4 regions of the Bradyrhizobium sp. CCBAU 53340 genome follow, and region 4 is predicted to be linked to each of the others. Evidence: predicted binding sites of a transcription regulator. Region 4 holds the regulator's gene; each other region holds the start of a gene.
The links. The regulator HrcA, encoded in region 4, represses chaperone genes, less so after heat shock. The targets are predictions, from matches to a motif close to GTTAGCACTCNCNNNNNGNGAGTGCTAAC.

Region 1 (4,774 bases), 980 kb from region 4:
CCTCTGGGCCCCGGCTCTGCAGCGCTGGCGCGCTGCGTCCGGGGCACGAGAGCCCTACTTCCACACCGACTTGTCGGCGTCCCAGCGCTGGCCCTTCAGCTCTTTGGCGAGTGCCTCGATCGAGCCGTTGTCGTCGGGCTGGTCGCCTTCCTCGTCGGCCGTCGCCTCGTCCGACACGTTGAGCTTTGCGCCGGTGCTCTCGTCGGCAGTGGTTGTCGAAGGGCTGCCGATCCAGACCATCAGCTTGTCTGATGGTCCTGGCTTGTCGGCGGAGATGAGGCCCGCGACCTCGATCGTGTCGGTGAGCTCGAGCGCGGGGAAATCCTGGTTCGGCCGCTTGAACACGAGCTTGAGCTTGCCGGTGGCGGGATTGAAGCTCTGCGACACCGGCTTCGCCGCAAGCGTCTTGCTCAGCACGCTGGCCACCGCGGTAGCGAGCTTGTCGCGGTTGATCTTGTCGCCGTCGCGCCAATCGGCGGCGGGGAGGCGGATGGTGCGGTCCATCTCGGCGAGTCCCGCGGTCCAGCCGGCGGCCGTGACGCCCGGCATCGCCTTGAATTTCGCCAGCAGTGCGGTCGCGCGCTCCGGATCGACTGACATGTTGATGGTCTGTTCGCCGGCGCGCAGTGCGTCGCAGCCGACACTGAGGCTTGCCAACGTCACCTCGACGTCCTGGCCCTTCAGGCTCTTCAGGAAGTCGGTCGCGTTATCCAGCTTGACCTTGACCGCGATCGCCTCCGGCGAGACTTCGGTGAAATCCTTCGGCTGGGGCGTGATGCCGTCGTCGGTGGTCTGGTTGTCCAGAAATTCCTTCTCGCTGAGGTCGGCATTGTCGGGCGAGGTCACCTCGGTCACGGTCTGGCCGATACCGATCTGGCCGCGGAACTCGAAGGTGTCGCCGGTCGGCTTGCGGGTGAGCTTGACCGTAACAGGCGCCTTGGCGCCGATGCTCGTGGTCGTGCCGGTCAGCGTCTGCCCGGAGACCTGGAGATTGACGACGAAGCGGTCCTTGCGATCGGAATTCTTGGCGACGGGGTAGCAGACGTCGAGCACGGCTGCGGTGACCGTCTTGCCCTGCCGCGTCTCCTTCAGGATGACGTCGGCATTGCCGTCCATCAGCCCGTCGATCGAGGTAAAATAGCGCGTCTCGATGCCGCCGGGCGCGGTGGTCTTCGGCGACAGCTTCATCTGGGCTGAGGCGACCTCGGGCGAAGCGGCAAGCAGGGCTGCCAGAAACCCAATCGAGCAAAACGAAAGTGCGCGCATCGACGAAATCCTTGAAAGGAAGCAGAATCGGCGCGCCACCGTAGTGGGTTTTGGCCACAGGTTGAATCGGAAAGCGCGCCTCAGGGTGCGCAAAAAAGAAGGCCGCCCGGAGGCGGCCTTCGCAATACCGTCAGGTGAGGATGGGCTTAGAAGCCGCCCATGCCGCCGCCGGCCGGCATGGCGGGCGCAGCTTCCTTCTTCGGCATCTCGGCGACCATGGCTTCGGTGGTCACCAGCAGGCCGGCGACGGAGGAGGCGTCCTGGAGCGCGGTGCGCACCACCTTGGCGGGATCGATGATGCCCTTCTCGATCATGTCGACATAGTCCTCGGTCTGGGCGTCGAAGCCGAAGGTCTCGGACTTGTTCTCCAGGATCTTGCCGACCACGATCGAGCCCTCAACGCCGGCGTTCTCGGAGATCTGGCGGATCGGAGCTTCCAGCGCCTTCAGCACGATGTTGATGCCGGCCTGAACGTCGGCATTGGCGTTGGTGAGACGGCCGACCGCCTTCTTGGCGCGCAGCAGCGTCACGCCGCCGCCGGGGACGATGCCTTCCTGCACCGCGGCGCGGGTGGCGTTGAGCGCGTCCTCAACGCGGTCCTTCTTCTCCTTGACCTCGATCTCGGTCGCGCCGCCGACGCGGATCACCGCGACGCCGCCGGCGAGCTTGGCGAGGCGCTCCTGGAGCTTCTCACGGTCGTAGTCCGAGGTGGTCTCCTCGATCTGGGCCTTGATCTGGCCGACGCGGGCCTCGATGTCGGGCTTCTTGCCGGCGCCGTTGACGATCGTGGTGTTCTCCTTGTCGATCACGACCTTCTTGGCGCGACCGAGCATCTTCACCGTGACGTTCTCGAGCTTCATGCCGAGGTCTTCGGAGATCAGCTGGCCGCCGGTCAGGATCGCGAGGTCTTCCAGCATGGCCTTGCGGCGATCGCCGAAGCCCGGTGCCTTGACGGCGGCGACCTTGAGGCCGCCACGCAGGCGGTTGACGACCAGGGTCGCCAGCGCCTCGCCCTCGACGTCCTCGGCGATGATGACGAGCGGCTTGCCCGACTGCACCACGGCTTCCAGCACCGGCAGCATGGCCTGCAGGCCGGACAGCTTCTTCTCGTGCAGGAGGATGTAGGCGTCCTCGAGCTCGGCGGTCATCTTCTCTGGGTTGGTGACGAAGTAGGGGCTGAGATAGCCGCGGTCGAATTTCATGCCCTCGACGATATCGACTTCGGTGTCGAGCGACTTGTTTTCCTCGACGGTGATGACGCCCTCGTTGCCGACCTTCTGCATCGCCTGGGCGATCATCTTGCCGATGGCGGCGTCGCCGTTGGCCGAGATGGTGCCGACCTGGGCGACCTCGGAGGAGGCGGCAACGGGCTTGGCGCGCTTCTCGATGTCCTTGATGACGGCGTGGACCGCGGTGTCGATGCCGCGCTTGAGGTCCATCGGGTTCATGCCGGCGGCAACCGCCTTGGCGCCTTCGCGCACGATGGCCTGGGCCAGCACAGTCGCGGTGGTGGTGCCGTCGCCCGCGAGGTCGTTGGTCTTGGAGGCGACCTCACGCACCATCTGGGCGCCCATGTTCTCGAACTTGTCCTCGAGCTCGATCTCCTTGGCGACGGTGACGCCGTCCTTGGTGATGCGGGGCGCACCGAACGACTTCTCGATGACGACATTGCGGCCCTTCGGGCCGAGCGTCACCTTGACGGCGTTGGCGAGAATGTCGACGCCGCGCAGCATGCGATCGCGCGCGTCTCCGGAGAATTTGACGTCCTTGGCAGCCATTGTCTGCAATCCCTATAGTGTCTTGATGTGTCGTGCTTGGTGATATCAGGCTGAATGATGGATGCCCGGACCTGATGATCCGGGCATGGCATTCAGCGGCCGTTCAGGCTGATGGCCCTAGGCCATCACGCCCATGATGTCCGACTCCTTCATGATCAGGAGCTCTTCGTTGTCGATCTTGACCTCGGTGCCCGACCACTTGCCGAACAGCACACGGTCGCCGACCTTGAGGTCGATCGGGATTAGCTTGCCAGCCTCGTCACGGCCGCCGGGGCCGACGGCGACGACCTCGCCCTGGGACGGCTTTTCCTTGGCGGTGTCGGGGATGATGATGCCGCCCTTGGTCTTTTCCTCGGCGTCGATACGTTTGACCACGACACGGTCATGCAGCGGACGAAATTTGGACTTAGCCATGACGTTTCCCTTTGGAGGCTCGCTTTTCGATAAGCAGCGGAAGTGGATGAGGGCGGCGCTTCCGTCCTTCCTCTTCCCGAGGGCTGAACGGCGCGCTTAGCAATCGGTCTTTCCGAGTGCTAATAGTGCGCAGGGGATATGGCTTGGCTGCGATCCTGTCAAGCAAAGGTGGTTAAGCGATTGGTGAGGCGGATATAGGATGGTGGCATTGGAAACTTGTTCGGGGCTCCGGCGTATCAAAGGACGTCATTGCTCCGGCAGCGGTTTTGCGCTTGGCTGCGGGATGGGTGTGGCCATGGTCTTGTTCGGGGGGATGCCATGATCAGTTCAGCTCACGCGCGCACGGTCGCCAATCTGGCCGCCGCTTCTTGTCTGGCGCTGCTGCTCGGCGCCTGCGGCGGCGGCATGAGCCTGCCGTCCTTCTCGTCGTCCCAGCCGGCGCCCGAGGCCGAGCCCGGTACCGCGCCGGAAATGCCGGCCTCGATCCGCGCCGACGAGATCGTCGGCCGCTGGGGCCTGGCCTCGTTCCAGAACCCGGCCGATCGTGCCCGCACCGAGGCGGCCGCAAGGGCCCAGTGCAAGAATCCTTACGTGATCGGCGCCGGTTCCTCCGGCGGCGTGATCATGCATCTGGCCGACCAGGCGACGCCCCAGGAGCTGCGGCTGAAGGGCTCGCCGAGCGGCAAGAACTATATCGGCCCTTCCGGTCCGACGCCGGGTGAGCAGGACCGCGAGATCGTCTCCTTCGACGGCCGCGTCATGATCACCCGCTTCGTCGACAAGGACGCCGCCACCCGCTACGGCAACATGGTCTACGTCCGCTGCGCGCCGCGGGCGTAATCTGTCTTCTCCGTCATGCCCCGGCTTGACCGGGGCATCCAGTACGCCGCGGCTTCTCGGCCCTAGCCTCGCTGTCTCTGGAATACTGGATCGCCCGGTCAAGCCGGGCGATGACAGTTGAGGGGTCCCCAAAACAAGAAACGCCGGCTTGCGCCGGCGTTTTGCTGATCTGTCCGTCGCGCTTGCTCAGTCGAACAGCGCGTCGATGTCGTCCTGCGAGGCGTGGCCGACGTCGCCGGCGAGCTTCGGGCCGTTGAGAAGCTTTTCGTCTTCGCTGCGATTGTCGACCTGGGTCGGCACGTGGGACTTGATGGCGTCGACGCCGCCCCAGATGTCCATCATCGCATTGATGTGCTGCTCGATGAACTTCATCGTGTTCATGACCTTGCTGATGCGCTGGCCGGTCAGGTCCTGGAAGTTGCAGGCCTCGAAGATCGAGATGACGCGTTCCTGGATGTCGTCGGCGAGCCGCTTCT
Region 2 (4,774 bases), 2.6 Mb from region 4:
CGCCGACGCGGATCACCGCGACGCCGCCAGCGAGCTTGGCGAGACGCTCCTGGAGCTTCTCACGGTCGTAGTCCGAGGTGGTTTCCTCGATCTGCGCCTTGATCTGGGCCACGCGCGCCTCGATGTCGGCCTTCTTGCCGGCGCCGTTGACGATCGTGGTGTTCTCCTTGTCGATCATCACCTTCTTGGCGCGACCGAGCATGTTGAGCGTGACGTTCTCAAGCTTGATGCCGAGATCTTCCGAGATCGCCTGGCCGCCGGTCAGGATCGCGATGTCCTGCAGCATGGCCTTGCGGCGATCGCCGAAGCCCGGAGCCTTGACGGCCGCGACCTTCAGGCCGCCGCGCAGACGGTTGACGACCAGGGTCGCGAGCGCTTCGCCTTCGACGTCCTCGGCGACGATGACCAGCGGCTTGCCGGTCTGCACCACGGCCTCGAGCAGCGGCAGCAGCTCGTTCAGCGAGGAGAGCTTCTTCTCGTTGATGAGGATGTAGGCGTCGTCCATCTCAACGCGCATCTTGTCGGCGTTGGTGACGAAGTAGGGCGAGATGTAGCCGCGGTCGAACTGCATGCCCTCGACGACGTCGAGCTCGGTCTCGAGCGACTTGGCTTCCTCGACGGTGATGACACCCTCGTTGCCGACCTTCTTCATGGCGTCGGAGAGGAACTTGCCGATCTCGGCATCGCCGTTGGCGGAGATGGTGCCGACCTGGGCGATCTCGTCGTTCGAGGTGACCTTCTTCGAGTTCTTCTCGAGGTCCGCCACGACGGCTTCGACCGCGAGGTCGATACCGCGCTTGAGGTCCATCGGGTTCATGCCGGCGGCAACCGACTTGGCGCCTTCCTTCACGATCGCGGCCGCGAGCACGGTGGCGGTGGTGGTGCCGTCGCCGGCCGCGTCAGCGGACTTGGAGGCGACTTCGCGCACCATCTGGGCGCCCATGTTCTCGAACTTGTCGTCGAGCTCGATCTCCTTGGCGACGGTGACGCCGTCCTTGGTGATGCGGGGGGCGCCGAACGACTTGTCGAGCACGACGTTGCGGCCCTTCGGACCGAGCGTGACCTTCACCGCGTTGGCGAGGATGTCGACGCCGCGCAGCATCTTGTCGCGCGCTTCAACCGAGAATTTGACTTCTTTGGCTGCCATCTGGATTTTTCCTTGAGGATTTTGACTGGAGGGAGAGAGGGGCTCTTAGGCCGCCTTCTTCTTGGAAGCGGGGACGTCGAGGACGCCCATGATGTCGCTTTCCTTCATGATCAGCAGGTCTTCGCCGTCGATCTTGACTTCAGTGCCGGACCACTTGCCGAACAGCACGCGGTCGCCGACCTTCAGGTCGATCGGGACCAGCTTGCCAGCTTCGTCGCGGCCACCGGGGCCAACGGCGACGACTTCACCCTGGGAGGGCTTTTCCTTGGCAGTGTCGGGAATGATGATGCCGCCAGCGGTCTTCTCTTCTGCGTCGATGCGCTTGACCACGACGCGGTCGTGAAGCGGACGGAATTTCATGCAGTCCTCCTAAGCATTTGCACGAGTTGAGGATTTCAACATTGTTAGCAATCTACGCTCGCGAGTGCCAGCGTAGGCGAAGGTGAAATAGGACAGGAATTTTGCGGGGGCAAGGGCTTCTAGCAGAAAAATCGGCACTCTGAAGGCCCAAGTGCCAGAAAGCTTTACCATCGTTAACCGATCTCGCAGGCCCTTTTGGAGGCCCCTTGGCACTGTATTAGCACGGAGCCGCTTCTGCTGCTAACGCATTGAATTTCAACAGCTTGTTAAACTTTTGGGCTTGAGATGAATTGTCAGTTTGCGTCACATTTCTCTCATGTGAGCGCATCGTTTCCGGGTGGCTCCCGGGGCACGGATCAAGCCACCCCCTGTATGCGCTCCTGCAAAGGAGGTTTGGCATGGGACTGCGCGTTGGGGGCGTTTCCGAGGACTTCCGGAAACAGATGCTGGGTTACGGGCTGACGACGGCACAAATTCTCTACCGGATGCCGGATCACCCCTCGCTGCTCCAGACCTACGTCTGGCAGAACTACGACACGTTTCCGAAATTCCCGGCGTTGACCGACTTCCTCGCGTTCTGGACCGAGAAGCTCGACGGCCCGCTGCATTCGGTGACGGTGGCGCATTCCAAGCTGATCAAGCCGGCCGAGCTGCGCGCCGTGGACGGCGTGTTCCGGTTGAACTGACGCAGACGCCGCTCTCGTAGGGTGGGCAAAGGCGCGGCTCTTCGCGCGCCGTGCCCACCATCTCTCCATGATCGCACACCGAACGTGCGCACGTTTGCGCTTTGCCCACCCTACAGGACCTGTTTCCGTGTTAGCCTTCCGCCCATAACAAACAACGGGAGGCCGGCCCATGGCCAAGAAAGCAAAATCGCGCAGCGCAGCCCAGACCGCGGTGAAGAAGCGGAGCGGCGCCAAGGCCGCATCACGATCCTCAGCGCGCAAGGCCGTGAAATCCAAGGCGCGCACGACGCCCACGAAAGCTGCTACGAAAAAGCCCGCCCGCCCGAAGCAGCGCATCGCCATCAGCCATCACCGCGAGGAAGACTTCAAAGCCGACGGCCTGCGCGCCTACGCGAGGTACCGCGACCTCGGCATCGCCGACGCGACCCATGGCCTCGCACAAGCTCACGTCATCCGCCTGCAAGGCCCGTGCGATCCCGCCGAAGTCTCAAAGCTTCACTTCCACGACGTCGACTTCCAGATGGTCTATGTGCTCAAGGGCTGGGTGAAGACCTACATGGACGGGCAGGGTGAGACCTTGATGACAGAAGGCAGCGCCTGGACCCAGCCGCCGAAGATCAAGCACATGATCCTGGATTATTCCGACGACGTCGAACTGCTGGAGGTGATCCTGCCGGCTGAGTTCAAGACGGTGGAGTTGAAGGCGTAGGAGCGGTCGGGAAGGGCACAGGTCTCTCCACTCGTTATTGCGAGGAGTCCTCGCGACGAAGCAATCCAGACTTTCTCCGCGGATGCAGACTGGATTGCTTCGCGGAGCCTGTCATCGGGCCGCGCGTTGCGCGGACCCGGTGGCTCGCAATGACGGCGGAGAGATTTACGGAACACGCAATCGCTAAAATGCACGCGATCCGCGACACCGGGCCGTTACTAGTTGGAAGGTTCCGGCCATCCGCAGCGCTGGCGGTAACCTCTCGAAAATACCTCTCGCATCAACTCAAGGTCGTAGAAATGCGGGAATGCTTTCATGGCGACCAACAGCTTTGGCCGACGCGGCGTCGCGGCACCAGCCCCAAGCCGATCGTTTCAACCCGCGCCGATCGCTCCTGCGGCCACGGACGATCGCGATCAAACCAGTGAGGGTTCGCTTTTTGCCGACAACAAGCTGCTGGCCGATATCCCCATCCTCACAATCGGCCTGATTTTCGGCCTGATGGCGATCTTCGCACTGCAACGCAGTCTGGCTGTCGACATTGCGCGCGACGGCTCACTTGATGTCCGCTCGTTGATTGCTCAGGGCGCGTCCGGCTACGACCTGGTTGTCGGACGAAACGAATGGTGGCGGATCGGACTGGCGCCGCTTCTGCATGGCAGCCAGTGGCACCTCATCGGCAACTGCGTTGCGCTGTTCATCGTTGGCGTCAGGGTGGAGAGCCTGATCGGCCGTGGCTGGTTTTCGCTGATCTTCGTCGTCAGTGCGTTGGCCGGTGAGGCCGCCTCGCTGCTGGGCAATGGCTCCGGCATGGTAGGCGTCGGCGCATCCGGCGCCATCACCGGGCTCATCGCCGCGCTGTTCGTTGCGAGCTTCGAGCCGGAGGCGGACGCCGAGACGACGATATCGAGGCTGAAGACGTCGCTCTTTTTCGGTGTTCCAGCGCTGCTGCCGCTTGCCTTTGGCGCCTCGGGCAATGTCAATTATTACGCCCATGGAGGCGGTGCGCTGGCTGGCGCTGCGCTTGCCATCACGCCGTGGCTCGCCTTCTGGTCCTATGACAGCCTGCCGCGAAGCGCCGGCCTGGTGTTGCTCGGAGGATTGGCCGGATCCCTGATCTGCGCCGGCTTCGCCGCTATTCATTATCGGTCCTACGTGGCTGACGTCGGGCAATATATCCGTGCCTCGGAAATGCCGGCGAGCACGCGCGAAATGGCCAGCCGATCCTCTGATTTCGTCAACCGCTATCCGAAAGACCCGCGAGCTCATGTGTTCCGTGCAATCTACTTCATTGAGCAAAACAGCCTCGGCCCTGCCGAGACGGAAGTGCAAACCGCGATGTCGCTCGCCGCTTCGGACGTGACGGGTGGGCCGGTGCGATCATTAGCCCAGGCCTTGTTGGCGCAGTTGCTGCTCGCGCGAGGACAGACCAGCGAGGCGAAGGCCATGGCGGCCGCGGTGTGCCGCGCCAAGCTGGGTGAGGTGCGTCGTATGCTGGAGAAGTCGAAATTGTGCGGTTGAGCGGGCAGGATTGACGGCGTAGGCGCTCTCTCCCCCGTCATTGCGAGGAGCCCTTGCGACGAAGCAATCCAGAATTTCTCAACGGAACGAATCTGGATTGCTTCGCGGAGCCTGTCATCGGGCCGCGCGTTGCGCGGACCCGGTGGCTCGCAATGACGAGCGGGGAGAGGCCTACGTCAACACCCCGACGATCGCGCCCATCAGACACGTCGTCAGCGTCCCCGATACGATCGACTTCAGCCCCAGCGCATTGATCTCGTCGCGCCGCTCCGGCGCCATGACGCCGAGGCCGCCGATCATGATGCCGAGGCTGGCGAAATTGGCGAAGCCGCACATCGCGTAGAGCATGAT
Region 3 (4,774 bases), on a different replicon from region 4:
GAGGACTACAAACGCTAGGCCGTTGAACTGGCGGTATCGAGTGGTCGATCGATCGGATCGGTCGCCAAGGAGCTCGGTCTGCGCGGTGCTGCGCCGCTGGATAGACAAATTCCGGCAGGAGCCGGCATCGGCGGCGTGGCGGCCCACCACGCAGGCGACGCCGATGCCGAGATCCGGCAGGTCCATCGCGAGAGCAGCCAGCGGCAGTTCTCGAGTCCACGCCGCCCTGCGGACGCGGGGACGTGGGCCAGCCGTGGCCGGATCGAACGGCTGATGCGACGGCATGGCATTCGGGCGATCATGGCGCCGCCATGTCGCGTCCGCACCACCGACAGTCGCCACAATCTGCCGATCGCACCAAACCTGATCGCGCGCGACTTCACCGCCGCGGCCCCAAACCGGGTCTGGCTGGCCGATATCACCTACGTCCCACGGCGGAGGACTGGCTGTACCTGGCAGCCGTCATGGACCTCTTCAGCCGCAAGATCGTCGGTTGGGCGATGCCGGATCACATGCGGGTCGAACTCGTCTCCTCCGCACTGACGATGGCGCTTCGCCAGCAGCGGCCGGACGCCGGATTGGTCCATCATTCCGATCGCGGAGTGCAGTACGCTTCACACGAGTATCGCGCGGCCCTTACCGCCGCGGGCCTGACGCATCGACTGCTACGACAATGCCCCGATGGAGAGGTTCTTCCACACCCTCAAGACCGAGCTCGTTCATCATCGTCAGTACCAGACCCGTGCCGAAGCCCGGCGCGACATCTTCGCCTTCATCGCGGGCTTCTCCAATCGAACCAGGCTCTATTCCGCCATCGGATATATCCCTCCGATCGAGATGGAGCTAAAAGCCGCTTAAACCCGTCCGCTTTCTCGGGGGAAGATCAGAGCGCAAAAAGAGGTCAGTCTGACGCACTATCGAGATTGAAGACCGCGTTGAGCGGGGCGACTAACGGCGAAAATCGAAGCATTGTTGCTGATGGATGTTAGGCTCCGAACCACATCTTTCGTCTTGTCTGCAATGTTCTTTGTCCGTCACTTGCGCTCGCTGTCGTGACAATCGGCATTTCTTCTCTCCGCACAGCCGGGACACCCGAGGACCCAACAGCATACAACCTATCGCCACGGCCGATTCAACCCTCATGCGAGCCATCCTGGTGTGAGATAGTTGCAGTAGCTACGCTATCGCCTTGTTTGCTACCTTCAAACTCGCGTCACCAATCCTCTCAAGGTGATGCGGGGGCGGACTCGGCGTATCCCCCGATCCAGTCGTGTGCCGCCCCCACTCTTCGCGAGCGGTCTGAAGAAGATGCGGTGAAACCGGGGGCGTTGCATCTCGTTGCCTCCCCGGAAGCCCATCTCGTCGCAATATAAGACGCGAGAAGCATGCGTATACGATCATCAGCATCACCGCGGAAGAAGGGCGGACGAAGCGCGATTGAACTTTGCGTGAGCGCTGATCTCGTCTTGATTCAGTTCTCCCGCGCGGGCGTTTCGTTCAGCTCCTTGAAGAGGTCGCCGCCGGCCCCTGGCCGCTTTCATCCAGCTCCGGTCAACTGCCAAGGTTAGCGATGGAGCGAGATGAAAAAAGGCGCTATTTTTCAAGATCGGCTTGCCTAGAACGAGACGGCATCCCGAACCTGTTCACACTCCTTGGCTGTTGCGGATGTCGCGGCTAACTCGATGAGAATTCCGTCCACTGAAGCAAGCCCGGCGAACTCCTGTTACGTCGCGCGTTCATCAGCGCTAGGGTTCGTTTCGGCCGGAGCCGTATCCGAGCAGTCAATGAGACCAAGAATGGCTTTAGCAACTACTAAGACTCTCGAGCGCACCAATGTCTGAGCGTTCTTCCAGGCCAAGAGCATCCGCCGCGAAATCGTGCAGACCTCGGCCGAGCAGGGCAACCTCACACTGCGCTAATAGCGGCCGGGCCAGTTAGCTACGATAAATGATTCTGGCAGAGACGACTTCTGAGTGTGATTTTTTGCTGGAAGCTCTTGCTCCTGTAGAAGCCCCGTCCTATTTCAGCTGCGTCTGCGCTAGCACTCGTAGGCATCGATTGCTCACAAGGTTGAAGTCTCAACTCGTGCAAATATTAGGAGGACTGCATGAAATTCCGTCCGCTTCACGACCGCGTCGTGGTCAAGCGCATCGACGCAGAAGAGAAGACCGCTGGCGGCATCATCATTCCCGACACTGCCAAGGAAAAGCCCTCCCAGGGCGAAGTCGTCGCCGTCGGCCCCGGTGGCCGCGACGAAGCTGGCAAGCTGATCCCGATCGACCTGAAGGTCGGCGACCGCGTGCTGTTCGGCAAGTGGTCCGGCACCGAGGTCAAGATCGACGGCCAGGACCTGCTGATCATGAAGGAGAGCGACGTGATGGGCGTTCTCGAGGTCGCCGAGTCCAAGAAGAAGGCGGCTTAAGAGCCTCCCTCCTCCCTCCAGTCAAACACCTTAAGGAAAATTCCAGATGGCAGCCAAAGAAGTCAAATTCTCGGTTGAAGCGCGCGACAAGATGCTGCGCGGCGTCGACGTCCTCGCCAACGCGGTGAAGGTCACGCTCGGTCCGAAGGGCCGCAACGTCGTGCTCGACAAGTCGTTCGGCGCTCCCCGCATCACCAAGGACGGCGTCACCGTCGCCAAGGAGATCGAGCTCGACGACAAGTTCGAGAACATGGGCGCCCAGATGGTGCGCGAAGTCGCCTCGAAGTCCGCTGACGCGGCCGGCGACGGCACCACCACCGCCACCGTGCTGGCCCAGGCGATCGTGAAGGAAGGCGCCAAGTCGGTCGCCGCCGGCATGAACCCGATGGACCTCAAGCGCGGTATCGACCTCGCGGTCGAGGCTGTGGTTGCAGACCTCCAGAAGAACTCCAAGAAGGTCACCTCGAACGACGAGATCGCCCAGGTCGGCACCATCTCGGCCAACGGCGACCAGGAGATCGGCAAGTTCCTCTCCGACGCCATGAAGAAGGTCGGCAACGAGGGTGTCATCACCGTCGAGGAAGCCAAGTCGCTCGAGACCGAGCTCGACGTCGTCGAGGGCATGCAGTTCGACCGCGGCTACATCTCGCCCTACTTCGTCACCAACGCCGACAAGATGCGCGTTGAGATGGACGACGCCTACATCCTCATCAACGAGAAGAAGCTCTCCTCGCTGAACGAGCTGCTGCCGCTGCTCGAGGCCGTGGTGCAGACCGGCAAGCCGCTGGTCATCGTCGCCGAGGACGTCGAAGGCGAGGCCTTGGCCACGCTTGTTGTGAACCGTCTGCGCGGCGGCCTGAAGGTCGCGGCCGTCAAGGCTCCGGGCTTCGGCGATCGCCGCAAGGCCATGCTGCAGGACATCGCGATCCTGACCGGCGGCCAGGCGATCTCGGAAGATCTCGGCATCAAGCTCGAGAACGTCACGCTCAACATGCTCGGTCGCGCCAAGAAGGTGATGATCGACAAGGAGAACACCACGATCGTCAATGGCGCCGGCAAGAAGGCCGACATCGAGGCGCGCGTGGCCCAGATCAAGGCGCAGATCGAGGAGACCACCTCGGACTACGACCGTGAGAAGCTCCAGGAGCGTCTTGCCAAGCTCGCAGGCGGCGTCGCGGTGATCCGCGTCGGCGGCGCGACCGAGGTCGAGGTGAAGGAGCGCAAGGATCGCGTTGATGACGCGATGCATGCGACCCGCGCGGCTGTCGAGGAAGGCATCGTCCCGGGCGGCGGCGTCGCCCTGCTCCGTGCCTCCGAGCAGCTCAAGGGCCTGCGCACCAAGAACGACGACCAGAAGACCGGCGTCGAGATCGTGCGCAAGGCGCTGTCGGCTCCCGCTCGCCAGATCGCGATCAACGCCGGTGAAGACGGCTCGGTGATCATCGGCAAGATCCTGGAGAAGGACCAGTACGCCTACGGCTTCGACAGCCAGACCGGCGAATACGGCAACCTGGTCTCCAAAGGCATCATCGACCCGACCAAGGTGGTCCGCACCGCGATCCAGAACGCAGCCTCCGTTGCAGCGCTCCTGATCACCACCGAAGCCATGGTCGCCGAGCTGCCGAAGAAGGCCGCTGCCGGCCCCGCGATGCCCCCCGCCGGCGGCATGGGCGGCATGGACTTCTAACGACGAGTCGTCCCGGACGCGGTGCAGCGCGCAAGCGGTGTACCGCCGATCCGGGATCTCGCTGAGCAAAATCCAACAGCACAAACCCTGGCAGCAATGCCGGGGTTACCCTTTTTTAGGCGTGGACCGTCTAAACGGCCGGCACGATTGGTTCCGTTGCGCATTGCCTTCGTGCCTTGGCTGATCGTCAGATCAGGTTTTTGTTTACCCACACGGCAGGTCGCAGATGAGAAACGTTAGCCTTATAATTCTCGGACCTGAGCATTTCGTTTAGACTCGCGGACGCATGGTCGCGCGGCTTATAGAGCTATGCTCGAGCGCGGCGCAGCATTATCGAGGCATATCACTCGGCCAAAACTCGTGGGCGCTGGCGGCGACGAGATGCCCGACGACACGGGCTGATACCGCAACAGGTGTTTACCTGGCGCCGGCAACAAAAGCGGACGTTCCGCAGTTCGTACCGGCGGTGGTCGACGCCATGGCGCCAGCCGTGGCTGCGCGCCATGACGTAAAGACAGCGATGCAAGGCCAAGACAGATTCGAAGGGCTTAATTGGCGGCGGATAATTGCTGCGCTGCGGCGAACGAATCAGGCGCCTTGAGGTCGTTGCAAAACGACGGCGCATACGATCTAATCTGTGGGTGTCACCGCTCATTAGCCCGTAC
Region 4 (4,774 bases):
CAGGCCGTGCTTCTCGATGCTTTCCATCTCGCCGAAGGTTCTGTTGTGACCGTCGGGCAGGAACATCGGATCGTAACCGAAGCCGGCGGTACCGCGCGGCGGCCACACCAATGTCCCGTCGACACGCGCCTCAACCTCTTCGAGATGATTGTCCGGCCAGGCGACGCAGAGCGCGGAAACGAAATGAGCTTTGCGCTTGTCGGGCTTGATGGCACCGCGCTCCTGCAACAGGCGTTCGATCTGCGCCATCGCCGCAGCGAAGTCTTTGTTTGGACCGGCCCAGCGCGCGCTGTAGATGCCGGGCGCGCCGTCGAGCGCGTCGACCACGATGCCGGAATCGTCGGCGAAGGACGGCAGCCCGGTCGCCTGCGCCGCCGCGACCGCCTTGATTGCGGCATTGCTGCGGAAATCGTTGCCGGTCTCGTCGGGCTCGCCCAAGCCAAGCTCACCGGCCGACACCACCTCGATGCCATGAGGCGCGAGCAGCTCCTTCATCTCGGCGAGCTTGCCGGGATTGTGGGTCGCGATGACGAGCTTTCCGGTGATTCGGCGGTGCATGGGCCTATTGACTACGCGACAGCCAGTTTCTGCAAGTCCACCAGACGCGCGATGCCCTTCTGCGCCAGCGCGATCAACTTCAGGAACTCGTCCTGCGTGAACGGCTCGCGTTCCGCGGTGCCCTGCACCTCGATGATCCGGCCATCGCCGGTCATGACGAAATTGGCGTCGGTCTCGGCCTCCGAATCCTCGGCATAGTCGAGATCCAGCACTGGCGTGCCGTTGTAGATCCCGCAGGAGATCGCGGCGACGTTGTCGCGCATTACATTGGCCTTGATCATGTTGCGCGCCTTCATCCAGTTGATGCAGTCGGCGAGCGCGACCCAGGCACCGGTGATCGAGGCCGTGCGGGTGCCGCCGTCGGCCTGGAGTACGTCGCAATCGACCGTAATCTGGCGTTCGCCGAGCGCTTCGAGATCGACGATGGTGCGCAATGAGCGGCCGATCAGGCGCTGGATCTCGACGGTGCGGCCGCTCTGCTTGCCAGCAGCGGCTTCGCGGCGGGTGCGTTCGGAGGTCGCGCGCGGCAGCATGCCGTACTCGGCGGTGACCCAGCCACGGCCCTGGCCCTTCAGCCACGGCGGCAGGCGGTCTTCCAGCGTGGCGGTCACCAGCACATGGGTGTCGCCGAATTTCACCAGGCAGGAGCCTTCCGCATATTTGACCACGCCACGCTCCAGCGTCACGGGGCGCAATTCGTCGGGCGCACGGCGGCTTGGCCGCATGGGAAATCCTCCAGAACTCATGGGGTAGGGCTGTTCGCGGTGCTTGTAGGGGGGGTGACGGTGGGCAGCAAGGCTTTTTCACCCCCTGATACCCACCCCGCAAACGCCACGCTTGTCAGAACCGTCCTGGATGGACAAATTATGAGCATCTGACAGGAGTTGCCGTCTGTGGCCCATCACGATCCGATCCATCTGATCGCGCCGCGCGCAGGCCTCGCCCAGCTCAACGAGCGTTCCCGCGACATCTTTCGTCAAATTGTCGAAAGCTATCTCGCGACCGGCGAGCCGGTCGGCTCGCGCAACATTTCCCGCCTGATCGCGATGCCGCTGTCGCCGGCCTCGGTCCGCAATGTCATGGCCGATTTGGAACAGCTCGGCCTGATCTATGCGCCTCACACCTCGGCCGGCCGGCTGCCGACGGAACTCGGCCTGCGTTTCTTCGTCGACGCCCTGATGCAGGTCGGCGACCTCAACGAGGCCGAACGGCAGTCGATCCAGAGCCAGCTCGCGACCGTCGGCCACGCCCAATCCGTCGAAGCGGCGCTGGATCAGGCGCTGACCCGGCTCTCCGGCCTCACGCGCGCCGCAGCCGTGGTTCTGACGCCCAAATCCAATGCGCGGCTGAAACACATCGAATTCGTCCGGCTGGAACCGGAAAAAGCGCTGGTGATCCTGGTCGGCGAGGACGGCCAGGTCGAAAACCGCGTGCTGACGCTGCCGCCGGGGGTTCCCTCCTCGGCCATCACCGAGGCCGGCAATTTCCTCAACGCGCGGATTCGCGGCCGGACGCTCGCTGAGGCGCGGCTCGAGCTGGAGACCGCGCTCGGCGAGGCACGTGCCGAACTCGACCAATTGGCGCAAAAGGTGATTTCGGCCGGGATTGCCAGCTGGTCGGGCGGCGAGAACGAGGACCGCCAGCTCATCGTCCGTGGCCACGCCAATCTGCTGGAAGACCTGCACGCGCTTGAGGATCTGGAGCGCGTTCGCCTGCTGTTCGACGATCTCGAGACCAAGCGTGGCGTGATCGACCTCTTGGGCCGCGCCGAAACCGCCGAAGGCGTGCGGATTTTCATCGGCAGCGAGAACAAGCTGTTTTCCCTGTCGGGCTCCTCCACCATCATCTCGCCCTATCGGGATGCCGCCGGCCGCATTGTCGGCGTTTTGGGCGTGATCGGGCCGACGCGGCTGAATTATGCGCGGGTGATCCCGACGGTGGACTACGCCGCCCGCATCGTTAGCCGCCTTCTGGGGGGCTGACCGGCATTTGCGCTGATCACGGGCGCTTGATTTTCAGCGCCCGAAGCACGATATCCGGGCCAGAAAACCTCCCCTGAGCGAGTTCGAGAAGCAGCCGATGACCGATCCAACCCGGCAACCCGAAGACACGACCGGCGAGCCCGTGGTGTCAAAGCCCTACATCATGCCCGACGATCCCGAGCCCGGCTCCGTCGAGCTGCTGCAGAAAGAAGCCGCCGAGGCGCGCGACCGCATGCTGCGGACGCTGGCCGAGATGGAGAATCTGCGCAAGCGCACCGCCAAGGAAGTCGCCGACTCCAAGCTTTACGGCATCACCGGCTTTGCCCGTGACGTGCTCGAGATCGCCGACAACCTCCAGCGCGCGCTCGATGCCGTTCCGGCTGAAGCGCGGGCGGCGGCCGATCCCGGCCTGACCGCACTGATCGAGGGCGTCGAACTCACCGAGCGCTCGCTACTCAGCGCGCTGGAAAAGCACGGCGTGAAGAAGCTCGATCCGCAGGGCCAGAAGTTCGATCCGAACTTCCATCAGGCGATGTACGAAGTGCCTGACGCGTCTGTGCCGGCTGGCACCGTGGTCCAGGTCATGCAGGCCGGCTACACCATCGGCGAGCGCGTGCTGCGCCCGGCGCTGGTTGGCGTCGCCAAGGGCGGCGCGAAGCCCGCGCCCGCTGCGAACAGCAACGAAGCGAACTGAGCTCTCAACCCTCATGGTGAGGAGGCGCGAAGCGCCGTCTCCGGACGATGCTTCGCATCGCCGGGAGAACTATGAAGGCCGAGCTGTAGCAGCGGGGCCTTTCATCCTTCGAGACGCGCGCTAAGTAGCGCGCTCCTCAGGATGAGGGACGCGCAGTTTTCGCGCCTTACGCGCTGACCGCGATATCCGCAGACTGAATCCGCTTCACGCCGGCCTTGGCCATGTCGGCCCAGGCCTTGGCCAGCGAGCCCTGCGTGTCGATGCCGCGGCAAGCGTCTTCCACGACATAGACCTCGAAGCCGGCCTTGCGCGCATCGAGCGCGGTCCAGGCAACACAGAAATCCGTCGCGAGACCTGCAACGAAGACGCGCTTGATCTTGCGCGACTTCAGATAGGCGGCAAGGCCTGTCGTTGTCTTGCCGTCGGCTTCGAGGAACGCCGAATAGCTGTCGACGTCCTTGTGAAAGCCCTTGCGGATGATGAGCTCGGCCTGCGGGATCGAGAGGTCCTTCGACAGCGAGGCGCCGTCGGTGCCCTGCACGCAATGGTCGGGCCACAGCACCTGCTTGCCATAGGGCAGATCGATCGTCTCGAACGGCTTCTTGCCGGAGTGTACTGACGCAAACGAAACGTGGCCGGGCGTGTGCCAGTCCTGCGTCATCACCACGTTCGCGAAACCTTTCGCGATCTTGTTGATGACAGGCACGACCTGCTCGCCTTCCTTCACCGCGAGACTGCCGCCCGGCAGGAAGCAGTTTTGCACGTCGATCACGAGCAGCGCGGAAGTGTCGTCCGGCTTGATGGAAGCCGCGGCGAAAAGAACGGATGGAACGAGGCTCGCAAGCGCCGTGGTCCCCAGCGCGGCCAAGATCTGTCGTCGATCAAGCATCGTCAGCCTCCCCTCAAGATGATCCAGTGGGGGCAAGCCTAGTTCCGTTCGTGTACGAACAAAAGCCCGAAAATGCAGCCGGTTTTGGTGAGAGGTTGGGCTGCTAGCTCATGTCGCCGGGACGACACGGAGTATGTGGGACCGTCCTAGCCCTTCGGCTGGATGCCGTCGCGAACGGCGCGGAAGCGGGTGAAGGCGTCCGACCACTGGTCACGCGGCGCGCTGGCGATGATGCGCAGCGAGGCGGCGCCGCCCGAGAAGCGAATCCACTGCACCACGGTGACAGGCGTCTTGTCCTTGCCGCTGACGCCATCGATCCGGGTCTCGAAGCCCTGCAGGCCGTTGATGCGGATTGGCTCGGACATGGTGACGCGGGATTCGCGCACGCCGGGAATCTGAAGCGCGGCCTCCTGGGCGAAACGGGCACGGTCGTCGGCGGCCTGCGGGGTCGCGCCGATCAGGCCAAGGATCATGAACGGCTTGGATTCATAGCCTGCGCTCTCGTTGCCGTCGGCCAGGATGATGCTGGAGCCCGGGACCAGCGTGCGGACGTCCTTGAAGCCTGCGAGCTCGGTGATCTTGAACGGCATCAGCCCGAGCTGTTCTTCCGCCGACACCTCCTTGCGGGTCACGACGGTCGCAAACATCTGC

Region 1: groES (co-chaperone GroES) is a predicted target of HrcA. The motif match lies at 3,554-3,582, and genes of this name have one in related genera.
Region 2: groES (co-chaperone GroES) is a predicted target of HrcA. The motif match lies at 1,551-1,579, and genes of this name have one in related genera.
Region 3: XH89_RS40435 (co-chaperone GroES) is a predicted target of HrcA. The motif match lies at 2,038-2,066, and genes of this name have one in related genera.

Annotation. Positions count from the first base shown of each region.
Region 1 is NZ_CP030055.1:6,939,650-6,944,423, reverse strand. It holds gene XH89_RS32915 (hypothetical protein) at 55-1,266, opposite strand; gene groL (chaperonin GroEL) at 1,413-3,044, opposite strand; gene groES (co-chaperone GroES) at 3,162-3,458, opposite strand; gene XH89_RS32900 (hypothetical protein) at 3,777-4,298, shown strand; gene XH89_RS32895 (protein phosphatase CheZ) at 4,485-4,774, opposite strand, start outside.
Region 2 is NZ_CP030055.1:2,811,066-2,815,839, forward strand. It holds gene groL (chaperonin GroEL) at 1-1,147, opposite strand, end outside; gene groES (co-chaperone GroES) at 1,193-1,507, opposite strand; gene XH89_RS13235 (usg protein) at 1,906-2,193, shown strand; gene XH89_RS13240 (cupin domain-containing protein) at 2,363-2,902, shown strand; gene XH89_RS13245 (rhomboid family intramembrane serine protease) at 3,218-4,423, shown strand; gene XH89_RS13250 (NupC/NupG family nucleoside CNT transporter) at 4,595-4,774, opposite strand, start outside.
Region 3 is NZ_CP030056.1:830,309-835,082, reverse strand. It holds partial or broken gene XH89_RS41680 (IS3 family transposase) at 203-858, shown strand; gene XH89_RS40435 (co-chaperone GroES) at 2,108-2,422, shown strand; gene groL (chaperonin GroEL) at 2,469-4,109, shown strand.
Region 4 is NZ_CP030055.1:183,512-188,285, reverse strand. It holds gene rdgB (RdgB/HAM1 family non-canonical purine NTP pyrophosphatase) at 1-558, opposite strand, end outside; gene rph (ribonuclease PH) at 570-1,283, opposite strand; gene hrcA (heat-inducible transcriptional repressor HrcA) at 1,452-2,540, shown strand; gene grpE (nucleotide exchange factor GrpE) at 2,638-3,234, shown strand; gene pncA (bifunctional nicotinamidase/pyrazinamidase) at 3,401-4,123, opposite strand; gene XH89_RS00830 (hypothetical protein) at 4,270-4,774, opposite strand, start outside.